4 regions of the Paraburkholderia sp. RAU2J genome follow, and region 1 is predicted to be linked to each of the others. Evidence: riboswitches for the same ligand, from Rfam matches in the RefSeq annotation. Region 1 holds a riboswitch; each other region holds the start of a gene.
What was found. Region 1 has a riboswitch for cobalamin ahead of cobW (cobalamin biosynthesis protein CobW). Riboswitches for the same ligand answer to the same signal wherever they lie in the genome.
Positions count from the first base shown of each region.

Region 2: another riboswitch for cobalamin. It lies ahead of B0G69_RS26585 (oxidoreductase); the one in region 1 lies ahead of cobW (cobalamin biosynthesis protein CobW).
Region 3: another riboswitch for cobalamin. It lies ahead of B0G69_RS40180 (HoxN/HupN/NixA family nickel/cobalt transporter); the one in region 1 lies ahead of cobW (cobalamin biosynthesis protein CobW).
Region 4: another riboswitch for cobalamin. It lies ahead of B0G69_RS19985 (CbtB-domain containing protein); the one in region 1 lies ahead of cobW (cobalamin biosynthesis protein CobW).

Region 1 is NZ_RBXG01000002.1:1,622,796-1,626,817, forward strand. It holds gene B0G69_RS24775 (TolC family outer membrane protein) at 1-1,396, opposite strand, end outside; cobalamin riboswitch at 2,058-2,338, shown strand; gene cobW (cobalamin biosynthesis protein CobW) at 2,547-3,641, shown strand; gene cobN (cobaltochelatase subunit CobN) at 3,648-4,022, shown strand, end outside.
Region 2 is NZ_RBXG01000002.1:2,038,092-2,042,113, forward strand. It holds gene cbiE (precorrin-6y C5,15-methyltransferase (decarboxylating) subunit CbiE) at 1-1,325, opposite strand, end outside; cobalamin riboswitch at 1,410-1,589, shown strand; gene B0G69_RS26585 (oxidoreductase) at 1,679-3,364, shown strand; gene B0G69_RS26590 (precorrin-8X methylmutase) at 3,357-3,983, shown strand; gene B0G69_RS26595 (precorrin-2 C(20)-methyltransferase) at 3,984-4,022, shown strand, end outside.
Region 3 is NZ_RBXG01000004.1:487,810-491,831, reverse strand. It holds gene B0G69_RS40195 (TonB-dependent receptor) at 1-183, shown strand, start outside; partial or broken gene B0G69_RS40190 (PepSY domain-containing protein) at 199-1,669, shown strand; gene B0G69_RS40185 (copper chaperone PCu(A)C) at 1,704-2,150, shown strand; cobalamin riboswitch at 2,508-2,696, shown strand; gene B0G69_RS40180 (HoxN/HupN/NixA family nickel/cobalt transporter) at 2,750-3,811, shown strand.
Region 4 is NZ_RBXG01000002.1:568,784-572,805, forward strand. It holds gene B0G69_RS19970 (ATPase domain-containing protein) at 1-551, opposite strand, end outside; gene B0G69_RS19975 (hypothetical protein) at 801-1,241, shown strand; gene B0G69_RS19980 (histidine phosphatase family protein) at 1,284-1,910, opposite strand; cobalamin riboswitch at 1,974-2,112, shown strand; gene B0G69_RS19985 (CbtB-domain containing protein) at 2,153-2,374, shown strand; gene B0G69_RS19990 (CbtA family protein) at 2,386-3,126, shown strand; rRNA gene B0G69_RS19995 (16S ribosomal RNA) at 3,827-4,022, shown strand, end outside.

The DNA of each region.
Region 1 (4,022 bases):
TGTTTGGCTGCTCGGGTTGCCCGTCGCTGCTGCCGACGAGTTGCGCGAGCGTCGTGCCGTCGAGCTGGGCCACGCTTGCCTTGAGATGGAGAAATTGCATCAGTGTGTCGTAGCGCGCTTTTGAAAGATCGCGCCGGGTGCTGAACAGTTTGTCCTCGGCATTCAGGACATCTGCATTGATCCGCACACCCACCTTGAAGCCCTTGCGATTCGAACGCAGGGCGGTCTCAGCCGACCGCTGCGCGGTGCGAAGCGCGGAAACCTGCGCCAGTCCATCACGCACACCAAAGAACGCCTGTTGCGCATCCAGCGCAGCCGAACGGCGCGCGTCTTCAAGATCGTGGTCTGCCTTGTCGCGCAGTGCGAGCGCCTCGCGCTTTCTGCTCGTCGTGGAGAATCCGTCGAACAGGGGAATGCTGATCTGAATTCCCACTTCGCCGGACGTTGCCCGGTTCGCGCCGGTATTGAAGTTTGTCTGTCCGTTGATGAATGCCGCGTTACCGTGACTGACATTGCCGACAATCGATATGCTCGGCATGAATCCCGCATTGACCTTCGAGATTTCGCGTCGTGCAATCTCAAGGGCGATCTGCTGCTGTCTGACGTCCAGCCCTGACGTTTCGGCATCCGACACCCAGTTTTCGATTGGCTGAGATATGGAAAGCGATAACGCCGCATCGTCATTGAGTGGGTCCAGGCCATCGACAGGATGCCCCACTATCTTTTGCAGGGCGGCGTATCGGGTCGCGAGGTCGCCTTGTGCATGTGCAAGGTCAGCCACGGCAGCGTCCGCGGCTGCCTGTCCTTCATCAAGGTCAACGACGGTGGCAGCGCCTAGCGAGAATGTTCGTTGTGTGAGCGCCAGTTGTTCAGCGACTGAACGCTGATGCTCCTGGGCCAGCAGGAAAGTGTCCTTAGCGCCCAGCGCGTCGAAGTATGCCTGCGACACACGAAGTGTCGCATCCTGTTTTGCACTTGCGAAGGCGAGGCCGGACGCCATCACGGATAGCCTGCTTTGCTGATAGATTTGCCAGTCGTCCCACTTGAAAACAGACTGGTTCAGCGACAGCGTTGACCCGACCGTCGAATAGCCGGCCGCAGGCTGGCCGGGAACATTGACGGTGTTCCTGAATGTGGATTCCGTAAAGGAAAGATGAGGCAGTAGCGCGCCGCGCGCCTCGGGTTCCTTTTCAAGTCCTGCCCGATAGGCCGCTTCGGCGCTCGCAAGTTTGGCGTCGTTGGAGAATGCGTCGTCAGCCAGTTGCAGCAGGCCTGCCGCATACGTTGGCACGCCGCCAGACAGTAGCGTGAGGAGGCCGAGCAAAAGCGCACGGTTTTTCGACAGACGCGCGGTCTGTCTGGCCAGACGACGTCGTGGACAATTCCTGTTGAGCATCACAGGCTCACGGCGTCGCTGATTTGATTCGTTGGCATTCGCTAAATTTCCTCCTGGACAATGGATCCAAGAGGCTACTGCTGCGTCCCCTTTTTGGAAGTCGGACGAATCTGAAATGTAAATGCCGATGTTGTCGAAGCCGAGAAGAGTCCGGGAGTTGTCTTGCGTCCGGTAATTGTGAAACCGGAAAATCGTCCGCCGTCCCTCAACTGGCCTCGCCGGGCAGACGATGACGAGTGATGTACTTTCCCGCTGGGAATCCGGCCCGCTGTGACGTTCGCGCGTGTCTGGTGACCCAGCTTCATAACCGCCGCCAATGGCAAGTGGTCTTTACGAATTCCCCCAGACGGCCGGGGTTCTTTCCGCAAACATCCCGCAACTTCCCCACTCGCTCCCCACGGCAATGTAGTCGCCCCGCAGGGCTCCAGCGCATCTGGCTGGAACCCTTGCCTGACAAGGCTTCCAAGGGATAGGGGTTTTCACGTAAATGCCCGTTGCGGGGACAGCACAGGTTGAGCACATGACGCGCTGCCTGTTTCCCGTTTAACTGCACACGCGAACGCATGTGCGGGCACCAAACGCGCGCATACGACAGCACATGGCACCCCGTCCGATAAGCGCTTGCGGCCGGCGTTTCCTTGACGGCGCGGAGCCGCCGGCCTACACTCGCACGCACTTTGGTGCTCGTGTGCGCGCTCGTGCGCATGCAGTTAAACGGGAAACAGGGTGCCCGCCTGCATTGGACCGGGTCAACCTGTGCTGCCCCCGCAACGGTAAGCGAAAAGTGGCGTCGACTGGATTGACCGACGCTGCGGAGCCGGCTTCGATGTCCACGCGCAAGGCCGCGTCGGCATATCACCACTGGGCGAGAAATCACTCGTCCGGGAAGGGGAAGCGGCGCTTTCGCCAGCCCGGATACCGGCCAGAATACGCAGGATGCCCGTCGCGGGGATGCGACGGCGCGTTATTGACCTCACACCCGCTTTCTGTTTACCGTTGTCGCGGCGACGCCGCCGTTCGTCCCCGTGTGTTGTGATCGAGCCGGCTTTGGCAGCGCGTGCGCCTCGTGCGTGTCCGCTCGGCCGGCCCATGCAGACAGACGCGCGAACGTACCGGCGGCCCCGTGCAACGCCTACGGATGGACCACACGATGCAAACTCAAATGCGCAAGATCCCCGTCACCATCGTCACGGGTTTTCTCGGCAGCGGCAAGACCACGCTGCTGCGGCATATTCTTCAGCATGCGGGCGGCAAGCGCATTGCGGTGATCGTCAACGAGTTCGGCGAGCTCGGCATCGACGGCGAAATCCTCAAAGGCTGCGGCGTCGGTTGCGATGAAAACGGCGTCGAAACCGAAGGGCAACTGTATGAACTCGCGAACGGCTGCCTGTGCTGCACCGTGCAGGAAGAGTTCTTTCCCGTGATGGAAAAGCTCGTCGAGCGCCGCGAGCAGATCGATCACGTGCTGATCGAAACCTCCGGTCTCGCGTTGCCCAAGCCGCTGGTGCAGGCGTTCAACTGGCCGCAGATCAGGAACAGCTTCACCGTCGATGCGGTCGTCACGGTCGTCGACGGCCCGGCTGCCGCCAGCGGCCAGTTCGCCGACAATCCCGTGGCCGTCGACGCGCAGCGCAAGGCCGATCCGAATCTCGATCACGAGTCGCCGCTGCACGAACTGTTCGAAGATCAACTCTCGTCGGCCGACCTCGTGATCCTGAACAAGACGGACCTGCTCGACGACGCGCAGCAAGGCGCGCTCGAAGCGGTGATCCGCGAAGAGATTGCGCCGCAGGTGAAGATCGTGCGCGCGCAAATGGGCCAGCTCGATCTGCATACGCTGCTGGGTCTCGAAGCGGCATCGGAAGAAACGATCCACTTGCGCCACGATCATCACGGTTCCGCCGAGGATGCCGATCACCACCATGACGAATTCGATTCGGTGGTGGTGCAGGCGAGCGCGCCGTCGCGCGAAGCGGTGATCGCCGCGCTGCAAGCGCTCGTCGAAGCGAACACGATTTACCGCGTGAAAGGCTTCGCCGCATTGCCGGGCGCACGGATGCGTCTCGTGATCCAGGGGGTGGGCCGGCGCTTCGACAGCTATTTCGATCGACGCTGGCAGCCCGGCGAAGGGACGCAAAGCCGCTTCGTGCTGATCGGCGAAGATCTCGACCAGACCGCGTTGCAACGCGCGTTCGACGCGGCGCTCGGCGTCGTGTCGTCGAGCGCCGCGGCCAGCGAGGCGTAAGCACTCATGCATCTGCTGCGCACGACGCCGGGCGGTTTCGTCGACGATACGCAGGGCGTGATCCGTATCGATCAGCAGCCCGCCGACATCGTCGTGCTCAGTTCCGCCGACACCACGCTGTCGCTGCTCGCGAGTGTGTTTCCGCGGCTGGGCGAGGGCTTCCCCAGCGTGCGGCTCGCGAACGTCACGTATCTGCGGCAACCGGCCTCGGTCGATTTCTATCTCGAGGATGTGCTGCAGCACGCGCGCGTGGTGGTGGTCGATCACCTGGGCGGCGAAGCGTATTGGCCGTACGGCATCGAGCAGGTGGTCGCGCTGGCGGAGCGCAAACAGCAGACGCTCGCGATGTTTTCCGGCGACTTGCAGGAAGATCCGAACCTG
Region 2 (4,022 bases), 420 kb from region 1:
CTGTTCGTGCTGTTCGTGCTGTTCGTGCTGTTCGTGCTGTCTTCGACCTTCGCATCCTTCATTGCAATTTCACCGCTGCCACTCTCCGTTGCCCGCAGGCCGTTTGCCTCGCCATTGCCGCAAGCCGCCTTGGTCACTTCGAGCAACGTGATCGGCAACGTCTGCCGCCACGTATCGAAGCCGCCGAGCGGTTGCGCGTCCGCGAGCGCGATACGCGTGAGCGTGCCGCCAAACCGCTCGCGCCACCCAACCAGCGCCGCCTCGCCCTGCAACGTGACGGCATTGGCCACCAGTCGTCCACCGTCACGCAATCGGGCCCAACACGCGTCCAGCACACCGGGCACCGTCACCCCACCGCCGATGAACACCGCATCCGGCACCGGCAACCCATCCAGCGCAGCAGGCGCGCGGCCCGCGACGAGTTGCAGCCCAGGCACGCCCAGCGCATCGCGATTGTGTTCGATGAAGCGCTGCCGCTCCGCATGCGCTTCGATCGCGATCGCGCGGCAAGCGGGATGCGCGCGCATCCATTCGATACCGATCGAGCCGCTGCCCGCGCCCACGTCCCACAGCAATTCGCCGGGCGTCGGCGCGAGGCGCGCGAGCGTGATCGCGCGCACGTCGCGCTTGGTCAACTGACCGTCGTGACGGAATGCGTCGTCGGGCAAGCCGCAGGTCAGCGGCAGACGCGGCGCGCCTGCCGTCGCCCGGCATTCGAGCGCGATCAGATTCAGCGCGGCGACCTCGCCCGCGCTCCACTGATCCGCGCGACCGTCGATGCGGCGCTCGCGTTCGCCGCCAAGATGTTCGAGCACGCTCATGCGCGTCGCGCCGAAGCCGCGTGCGTTCAGCACACCGGCAAGCGCCGCGGGCGTGCGCCCGTCCGCGCTCAGCACGAACACGCGCGCGCCGTCGTGCAGATACGCGTTCAGCGCCGCCAACGGACGGCCCACCAGCGACACCGTCGCGACGTCCTGCAACGGCCAGCCGAGCCGCGCAGCCGCCAGCGACAACGACGACGGCGCAGGCAGCACGCGCAATTGCTCCGCGGGCAACTGCCGCGCCAGCATCGCGCCGACGCCGAACAGCATTGGATCGCCGCTCGCCAGCACGCACACGGCACCGTCGCGTTCGGCGAGCAGCGGGGCGAGATCGAACGGACGCGGCCACGCGGCGCGGCGCGCGGCGAGGCGCGCGGGCAGCATCGCCAGATGACGCTCGCCGCCGTACACCACCGACGCCGTCAGCAACGCACGCCGCGCGGGCCGTCCCAAACCGGCGAAGCCGTCATCGCCAATGCCCACCACGGTCAGCCACGCCGGCATGCCACCATCCTCATTCTGAGTCTTCAATCAATGCGCCGCGCCACGCCGGTCAAAGCGTCCAGCCTCGTTGCGCGGTTCGAAAAAAGGCATAATACAGCCGCCGGTGCCCTTCCGGGCCGAAGAGGGAACACAGTGCCACTGTGGCTGCCCCCGCAACTGTATGCAGCGAGTCCGCCTGCGCTACGCGCCACTGGTTTGACCGGGAAGGCTGCGGTGGACGATGACCTGCCAGCCAGGAGACCTGCCGGCGAGACTGTTCGTGCCAGCCAACATCGGGCGGGGTGTACCGATGCCGCAGCAATCCGCCTCGCGGCTTGCTCGGGCCGTCGCGCGACGCTAAACCGGTGTCCGTCTTGACTCAAGCTTCGCCCTCCACTGCTTTGCCCCACGCGGCTTCGACACCGCGCCCCTCGGCGTGTCCGGGGCTGCTGCGCATCGTTGCCGCGCGTGATGGTGGCATCTGCCGGATCAAGCTGCCAGGTGGCGAGTTGAGCGCGGACGAGGCGCGAGTGATCGCCGATGCGAGCACGCGGCACGCGGCCGGCGTGATCGAGCTGACCAATCGGGCGAACCTGCAGGTGCGTGGCGTGCGCACGGGGCATGAAGCCGCGTTGATCGCGGCGCTGGTCGAGGCCGGGCTTGGGCCGATGACGAAGCCTCGGGCAGGCGCGAACGCAGCCAACGCTGTGGACGCAGCCGAGATTTCGAACACCGCTACGGCGAGTGTCGCCGACATATCAGATGCACCGAACGCCACCGACGCTTTGAATGCCGTGGCCGTGAGCGCCGCGGACGACGTGCGCAACGTGATGATCAGCCCCGCAGCGGGACGCGATCCGTTCGCGTTGATCGACACCGCCCCGCTATGCGCGGAATTGCTCACGCTGCTACAAAGCGAGACGCGCTTTACGGCGCTGTCGCCGAAATTCGCGCTGCTGCTGGATGGCGGCGAACGTCTGGCGAGGGTCGATCATCCACACGATGTGTGGCTCGCGGCGACTTCGAGCCGTGACGGTGTGCGGTTCGTGTTCGGGTTGGCGGGGTGTCCTTGTGTCGAGGTGGAGGAGAACGCAAACGCGGTTACGGACGACGATGCTGGTGCTGGTGCTGATGTTGGCGTAAAAGCGAACGCGGCTACGAACGTGCGAACCACCGCGGCTGCGGCTGTTGTCGTTGCTGCCCATGCACTTTCGGCTACGCTGACCGGCAGCACGGTCATGCGGAATTCACGCACCCGCTCCACGCACACCCACGACCACCGCCCCTTAGCCACCGTCCTCCCCTCACAAGTCCCCGCGCTCGTGCGCGCGCTGCTGCACACGTTCCTCGACCTCGCACCAGCCGACGCCCTCCGCATGCGCGACCTGCTCGCCACGCATTCCGCCGACGCGCTGTTGCAGCACGCCCAACGCTACGTCGACTTCCCGCTGTCACGCGACGCCCTGCTCACCGAATGGCGCCGCAGTACCACAGCCGATGCCGCGCTACGTCTCGGCGCGCACGCTCAACGCGAGGCCGGCATGTGGCACGTGGGCGGCCAGCCGCCGCTCGGCCGCCTCGACGCCGCCGCGCTGCACGGCCTCGCCGCGCTCGCGCAACGCCACGGCAACGGCACGCTGCACGCCACACCCTGGCAAAGCGTGCTGCTGCCCGACATCCCGACGCACGCACTGCCCGCCGCGCTGGCCGAACTGAGCGCCCTCGGGCTCGCCTGCGATCCCGCACAACCCATCACGCGTTTGATCGCGTGCGCCGGTTCGAGCGGTTGCGCAAAGAGCCTCGCCGACACCAAAGCCGACGCGCTGCGCCTCGCCGCCCGCCTGCCCGCCAATGTCGACGTGCACCTGAGCGGCTGCATGCGCTCGTGCGCCGCCGCGCATTGCGCGCCGTACACGCTGCTGGCCGCCGCGCCCGGCCTCTATGACCTTTATCGACGCAACGGCGGCGCCGGCTTCGGCCACTGCGTCGCGCACCAACTAACGATCGCACAGGCCGCCGACCTGCTCGCCCACCTGTCCCGGAGTGACACAGATGCTTGATTACATTCGCGACGGTCAGGAGATCTATCGCCAATCTTTCGCGACGATCCGCGCGGAAGCCGACCTGTCGCGCATCCCCGCTGACCTCGAAAAACTCGCGGTGCGCGTGATCCACGCGTGCGGGATGGTCGACGTGATCGACGCGCTGCAGTTTTCCGCGCACGCAGGTGCGGCAGGCCGCACGGCGCTCGCGCAAGGCGCGCCGATTCTGTGCGATGCCGGCATGGTCGCGCAGGGCATCACACGCGCGCGGCTGCCCGCGAACAACGACGTGATCTGCACGCTCACGCATCCGGACGTGCCGGCGCTCGCGCGCGAAATCGGCAATACGCGCTCGGCCGCCGCGCTCGAATTGTGGCGTCCGCAACTCGCCGGCAGTGTCGTCGTGATCGGCAATGCGCCGACCGCGCTGTTCCATCTGCTCGACATGCTCGATGCCGGCGCACCGAAACCCGCGTTGATTCTCGGTTTTCCGGTGGGCTTCGTCGGGGCGGCCGAATCGAAAGCGATGCTCGCCGCGGACAGCCGCGGCGTGCCTTACGTGGTGGTGCACGGCCGGCGCGGCGGCAGCGCGATGGCCGCCGCCGCCGTCAACGCACTGGCCACGGAGGTCGAATAAATGAGCGTGCAAGGACGACTGCTCGGACTCGGCGTCGGC
Region 3 (4,022 bases), on a different contig from region 1:
TCGAATCCGGACGTGTTCGGCGGGACGAGCTCGTACACGGTTGCGGATGCGAAGTTCACGTTCCGGCCGACAAAGCTGAGCGAGATCGGCGTGGGCGTCGACAATATTTTCGACTCGCGCTACTTCGTCTATCACCCGTACCCGGGCCGCACCTTCTATGTCGAAGGCCGGCTGCATCTGTAAAGGAGGGGGTATCTCATGTCCACTGCCGCAACCGACTCGCGTTCGACACCGGGCACCGCCGCAGCTGCGAGCCGCAGCTATCGCACGCTGTGGCGCTGGCATTTCTATGCCGGTCTGTTCGTGATGCCTTTTCTCGTGGTGCTCGCATTGACCGGCACGCTGTACTGTTTTCAGCCGCAGATCGAGCCGCTGCTGTATCCGCACAGGCTGGTGGTCGAGCCGCGCGATGTAACGCGCCTCGGCGAAGATTCGTTGCTGGCGAACGCGCGCCTGGCGCTGCCAGCGGACTCGCTAGCAATGACCGCGCGCATCTCGTCGCGCGCAGATCGCAGCGTGGAGTTCATTTTCCGCCAACCCGATGGCGAAAAGCAGAGCATCTACCTGAATCCGTACGACGGCACGGTGCTCGGCACGCTCAGTGTCGACCAACGCTTCATGCAGATTGACCGGATGATTCACCGCAAGCTTCTGCTCGGCAAGCCGGGCGAACTGCTGATGGAACTCGTTGCGTGCTGGACGCTCGTGATGATCGGCACCGGTATCGCGTTGTGGTGGCCGCGCGCGGGCACGACGCTGCGTGGCGCGCTCGTGCCAAGCTTCGCGCTGCGCGGCCGACCGCTGTGGAAAAGCATGCACGCGGCGCTTGGCATCTGGCTCGCCGCAGGCGCCCTTGCATTCGTCGTGACCGGCTTGCCATGGACGGGCTCATGGGGCAAGCATTTCAAGTCGCTCTCGGCAAGTCTCAACCTCGGCTCTCCACCGGGCTCGTGGGGCGGACTGCCGCTACACTCGATACTGCCGGGGGGTGCCGCTCAACTCGCAGCCGTGGTGGGCAACGCGGCCGATAGCCAGGAGGCTGGCATGGATTCGATGCCCGGCATGACGATGGATGACCTGCCGCTGCCGCAGATACCGTGGGCCGCGGGCGCAGCGACGGTACCGCAGTCGCAGGATGCCGCCCCCACGGTATGGACACTCGGCCGCGTCGTGGCGCAAATGCGTGCGCTCGGTCTGCCCGATGACTACGACGTTGCGTTGCCCGCCTCCGCCAGCGGCGTATATACGGTGTCGTATTTCCCGCCGGACCCGAAGCTCGAGCGCACGGTCTATATAGACCAGTACAGCGGCGCGATCCTGAAAGATATCCGCTACGGTGATTACGGCGCGGTGGGAAAGGCGGTGTCATACGGCACGTCGCTGCACATGGGTCGCTACTTCGGCCTCGCCAATCAGATTGTTTGCGCGGCGCTCTCGCTCGGCCTCGCGACGCTTGCCTTCACTGGGCTGTGTGATGTGGTGGAAACGCCGACCGGCGGGCAGGCTTGGGGCGCCCGGACGTGATCGCGCAGTGGTGCCAATGCGCGGCTGGAAGCTCGGGCTCGCGGCGCTCGGCGTGGTGTTTCCATTGATGGGCGTCACGCTCATCGCGGTCTGGCTGGCCGACCGCATGCTATCTGGCCGCCCGCTCCAGCCGCTGGCGGACTGAAGACGCAGTGCAACCCTGTACCCAGGAGATCAACATGAAGCCCACACTCAAATTCATTCTGTTTGCCGCGCTTTGCGGTTGCGCGGGAGGTGCTGCAGCGGCTCCCGCATCCGTGATGGTTTCCGACTGCTGGATACGCCTGCTGCCGGGCGACTTACCATCGGGCGGCTATTTCAGCGTCATGAACATGAGCGGGAAGCCGATCGACCTGACCGGCGTGCAAACTGACGCGTACGGCATGGCGATGCTTCACCAGACGCAGAGCAACGGCAGCACGTCGAAAATGGTGATGGTCCATAAGGCAACCGTGCCTGCGAACGGCACGCTGTCGTTCACACCGGGCGGATACCACGTGATGCTGGAACAGCCGAAAAAGCCGCTCAAGGTGGGGATGTCGATTCCGTTCACCTTCACATTCAGCGACGGCGAGCAGGTGAAGGCCGAGTGCGAGACGAAAAGTCCTGCGACCATGGGTCACTGAGCTGGCCTTCGCTCGGCGCGCGGTCCGGTTGAATACCTGACGCGCACCGCAAGCCGGAATTCCGACCGGGAGCAATGTATGCGTGCTATCGACCTCCTGTTGCGTGCGACATTCCATCTGATTGTGGGCGCCATGCTGGCCGTTGTGCTGTGGGGTTTCTGGATCGTGTCACTGACGGGATCTTCGGGCGCGGCAGACGCGCCCGTCGTGCAGATTCTTCGTCCCTGTCCTTGCATGGCTACGGCCCGACCGGCGAATCCCGCTGCCCGCACCTGAACTGCGAGCCGTGCCCGCGCCTTCGTCACGAGCGCCTGATCAGGATGCCCGTGAGGGAAGCTGTCCGCGCCAGTTCTGCGCGATAATCGGCGGTGCAATGGCTGCCGCAAGGCATTAATAGGGAATATGGTGAGGCGACTGCCAAGGCCATAGCTGTGCCCGCAACTGTAAGCGCGAAGTCCGACATCATGAAGCCACTGGGCAACCGGGAAGGCGACGCCGGACGAGGATGCGTAAGCCAGGAGACCTGCCGCGCCCGGGACGCAAACGCGCCCGGCTCAAGCTACCCGTACCGGGTGGTTCAACTGGCATGCGAGGAATTCATGCAACAGCGCTACCTTTCCCATCTTTTCGACGACGGTCCACATGCGCTACGCAGCAAGGTCATCGGGATCCTTTCGCTGCTCGTCGCAGCTAACATTGGTATCTGGATCTGGGCGCTGACCGCGCTACATGGCCGGCCGGCGCTGATCGGCACGGCGTTGCTCGCCTATACGTTCGGCTTGCGTCACGCGGTCGACGCCGACCACATTGCAGCGATCGACAACACCACGCGAAAGCTGATGCAGGGTGGCAAACGGCCGGTTGCCGTGGGGTTTTTCTTTTCCCTGGGCCACTCCACGATCGTCATCGCGCTGTCGATTGCCGTTGCGTTCGCGGCCGTTACGCTGAAAGCACGCTTCGAAGACATTAAAGCGATCGGCGGCATTATCAGCACCTCCGTCTCAGCAGGTTTCCTGCTGGTGCTGGCAATTGTGAACGTGATGATTCTCGTGTCGGTCGTAAAGACTTTTCGCCGTGTGCAACGAGGCGAGCGCCTTGTGGAAGAAGATCTCGACATGCTGCTCAACAAGCGCGGCATCCTTTCGCGAATCTTTCGCCCGCTGTTCCGGCTCGTCTCGCGTAGCTGGCATATGTATCCGATCGGCTTCCTGTTCGGGCTGGGCTTCGATACCGCCACGGAAGTCGCGCTATTCGGCATTTCAGCCGCTCAGGCCGCCAACGGCATGTCGCTCGCGACGATCCTGATTTTCCCGGCGCTTTTCACCGCTGGCATGTGCCTGATCGATACCGCCGACGGTGTGCTGATGCTCGGCGCCTATGGCTGGGCGTTCATGAAGCCGATCCGCAAGCTGTACTACAACATCACCATCACGTTCGTGTCGGTAGTCGTGGCCATGTTGATCGGCGGCATCGAAGCGCTGGCGCTGATCGCTGACAAACTGGACCTGAAGGGCGGTTTCTGGGAACTCGTCGGCACCGCGTCGGACAATTTCGGCTTGCTCGGCTACGCGGTAATTGGCGTCTTCGTCGTCAGCTGGTTGGCCTCTGTACTTTTCTACAAGCTCAGGCGCTACGACGATTTGCCTGTCAATATCGGCTGATCGAGAATGTTCGGACGCGTTGATGGTCCGAGGCAAAGTGCGGCCGATCGGCACCATATGATGGCGTGCGAAGCGCTCGTGGATATTGGCTGAGAACGTGTCCACGGCTTCGACAGCCAGCGATCACTCGCACGACAATGACGGTCCCGGAAGAGCCTGAACGTGTCGGGCATTGGGCATTGAACGGATGCGCTTCTGACACCAGCCGATT
Region 4 (4,022 bases), 1.1 Mb from region 1:
TGCACGTTGCCGGCATCCGACGAATTGTCGTCGAGCAGCAGCACCGTGCATTCACGGGTCGCGAAATAACGTTTGAGCGCGAGAATCTGCCGGCGGTAGCGCAGCGGGTTTTGCGAAAGCAGACGCAGTTCGGAGAGACTGTCGAGCACGATGCGCGCGGGTTTGAGTTCTTCGACCTGCTCGATCACGTTGCGCACGGTTTCGCCTAGCTCGACTTCCGCTGGGTGCAGCACGGTCTGCTCGTATTGCGGGTCGAGGCCTTCGTCGGAGAGCAACTCGAGGATCGAGAAGCGGCTGACGTCCCAGCCGTGGCTTTCGCCGACCGAGACCAGCTCGGCGCGGGTTTCGGAGAGCGTGATGTACAGGCCGGTCTGGCCTTCCTCGGCGCCCTTGAGTAGGAATTGCAAGGCCAAGGTGGTTTTACCTGTACCCGGTTCGCCTTCCACGAGATACATACGGTTGGGTGTGAGACCTCCCCCCAGAATGTTGTCGATTCCTTCGATACCGCTGGAAAGGCGGGCCGGGGTGTCGGCGGCAATTTTGTTTGACATGGCGTAGCGGTGTGCGTCGGTTTGGGTGGCGGAATTCTCTGGGCCGGTACGGCGGGCACGCAAGTTGTGTGCCATTGGTGCGGAGAGCGGGTTGCTGCGCGGGAGGGATGTACGCGGGAGGGATATACGCGGGCGGCGCGCATGACGCGTGACCCGCCAATGGGCACGGAGCGTGCTGCCGCGTTGAACTCAGGCTGGGAATGCGTCAATGCCGTCCGCCAGGCCTCTTTTCAACAGACTGCCGCCGATATGAACCACTTCCGATTGCTTGCCGCTGTCTATGCCGCTGCATCGCTCGGCGCGTTATTGCCGGGTGCCGCCTATGCCGACGATACGCCCAGCCCGTGCGCCACGCTCAAACGGATCGTGTCGGCCGCGCCCGACGGTCTTGCGTCGTTGACGCCGGAAGACGGCAAAGGCGTTGCGCAACCCTATGGCGACGACGCGCAATGTTCCGCGAGTCATCGCAGTTTCCAATGCACGTGGACGCCGCATGGCGATGCCGCCTCGAAGCTGGACGCGCTGCAAGCCGTGGCGGCGGATATCGCATCCTGTTTGCCGGACGCGACGCATGATCAGAATTCGCCGGGGCGCCAGCACTTTTATCTGGGCGCGAAGGGCAGGCGGACCGATATCACGCTGACGCCGGCGGGGGCGAACAGTTTGCGTCTGGTTGTGTCGGGACAGTGAGGGAGCGGCGCTCGGACGGCTGGCGGTTACGACTGGATGCGGCTAGAGCGAGGCCGGCCGCCATGTCCAGCCACGCTGCGAATACCGCAACTCGACCATCGAGAGCGGCGTAATCTCGATGCGCGGAAACACCGTGGGCGATGCCCCAATCGCATATACGATCGCGGCCCGCAGCAGCGGCGCGTGTGTCACGGCGACGACCGTGTGTGCGCGGGTCGATGCGGCGCTCGTCTTTCCATTGGTTGTTCCGCCGCCAGTTTCATCCGGCGTGCCGAGCGCGTCGAGCCACTGTCCCATTCGCGTGACTAGCTGACTGAACGATTCGCCGCCGGGTGGCGCGGCGTAGGGGTCAAGCGTCCATGCGGCCAGCTCTTGCGGCGCTTCGATGGCGAGATCGGCAAGGCGCCTTCCCTGCCAGTTGCCATAGTTGATATCCGCCAGCGCGGCGTCGACGGTCGCGGCGAGGCCCAGCGCCGACGCCGTCTCGCGTGCACAAGTGGCCGGGCTGACAAAGGTGGCCGCGTCGCCGGAAAGCGCAGCACGCAAACGTGCCGCATGGGCTTTGACTTCGGCGAGGCCGCGCGCGTCCAGCGGATCGTCGGCGGGAAAGCGGCCTGCGCGTTGCGCGGCGGTCGATGCGGGGCTCAGCAGTAACAGTCGCATGTCCATTCCGTTCGTTTCCCTCGATGCCGTGCCGACACGCAACGCCGGCCCGCATCGTGCGGCCTCCGACGTTCACGAAGGCCGAAGTTTAGCGCGTAGAATAACGGGGCTGCGAAGCACGGAAGCCGGTGAGAGCCCGGCGCGGTCGCGCCACTGTAATCGGCACCACTAGCCGAAAGCCAGACCTGAGCTTCGCACCATCCCTCTGCAATCGACTTTCGGGGCGCGCTACCCCAGGAGATGTCCTCATGACCGAAGCTGTTTTCGATTCCGCTTCCCAACCCGTCGCCCAACCCACGCCGATTCCGCTGCGCGAGTTGCTGCCGTGGGTCGTGTTCGGCGGCTTGTTGCTATTGCTCGCGCTTTACTTCGTCGGTGCGGAACAGGGCGCCACGTCGCTGGTGCCCGGCATGTACGTGCATGAATTCGTGCACGACGGCCGCCATCTGCTTGGCTTTCCTTGCCACTAACGGAGTCGGACATGGTTGGTAAATTGTTGGTGCGCGGGATGCTCGCAGGCATCGCCGCGGGACTGCTCACGTTCGGCTTCGCCGGAATGGTCGGCGAGCCGCAGGTCGATCAGGCGATTTCGTTCGAAGAAAAGGCCGAGGCTGCGCATGGCGATGCGCCTGAACCCGAACTCGTGAGCCGCGACACGCAAGCGGGCCTGGGCTTGCTGACGGGCGTGGTGACGTATGGGGCGGCGTTCGGCGGCCTGTTCTCGCTGGTGTTCGCCTACGCGTATGGACGAGTGGGCGCGATGAGCGCGCGCGCGTTATCTGCATGGCTCGCGCTGGGCGCGTTCATTGCACTGGTGATCGTGCCGAACATCAAGTACCCGGCGAATCCGCCGTCAGTCGGCGACCCCGAGACGATCGGCATGCGCACGGGGCTGTTCTTCCTGATGATCGCAATCTCGCTGACGGCGATGGTGTTCTCGCTGAAAGTCCGGCGGCGCGCGGTGATGAAGCTCGGCGCATGGAACGGCTCGATTGTCGCGGGACTGGTGTTCGTTGCGATCATCGCAGCGGTGCAACTGTCGATGCCGGTCATCAACGAAGTGCCGGCGGCTTTCCCTGCCGTGCTGCTGTGGAAGTTCCGCGTCGCGGCGATTGGCATGCAGGTGATCATGTGGACGACGATCGGACTGCTGTTCGGCGCGCTGGTCGAGCGCGGCGCTTTTATGCGCGTGAATGGGGGCGCGGTAACCAGGTCGGCTTGACCTTGGCCGAGACGGGCGTGACCACGAAGATGGCCGCGCCCGGCGCGCAACGCGCGAGAAAGGCTTTACATCAAGGACTTGGCGCGGTTGTGGGAAGGTTATCCACAGGCTTGCGCACTTTTTCTGTGGACAAGTTTCGCGGGACGGCTCTGGTCTCCTGTATAGATGCGTGGCCGCAAAGCGAGTTCATCGGACTCTGCGCGACTCCCTGTCTGGTAGGAGGAATATCCGACCGTGCGACGGACACGTCCGCTCCCGCTCCATCCCATCTAGTATCCGCACTCTCTATTAGTCGCTCGCTGGCTTTGCTCGATGCGTCATATTAAATCGGACGACTAACTAACTTGTCGCCATCTTCAAAGTCCTTCTTTTCTGCGCTTCTCAACTTTTCGAAAATAATTGCATCGAAGGGGTTGACGGGGTGCGGGCCGCATCGCATAATTCGCCTCCCGTTAGATGACGGACGCGAAGAAAGCAGAGCTTCTGAGCGAATGATCTTTAAAAATTAACAGCCGATAAGTGTGGGCGCTTGATGCGGGACGCGACGGTGGATTCTGCGGAGTCTGCCGTAAAAGCGGAAGTATCAAGTCTCACACAGTAATGAAAGGAAGGTTTGGCCATCGGGAGATGGTCGGACGCTTCGTCAGTACGTTGAGTGAGCGACCGGTTTCGAAAGAGACCGAAAAACAGTAACAGGTTTGAACTGAAGAGTTTGATCCTGGCTCAGATTGAACGCTGGCGGCATGCCTTACACATGCAAGTCGGACGGCAGCACGGACTTCGGTCTGGTGGCGAGTGGCGAACGGGTGAGTAATACATCGGAACGTGTCCTGGAGTGGGGGATAGCCCGGCGAAAGCCGGATTAATACCGCATACGCTCTGCGGAGGAAAGCGGG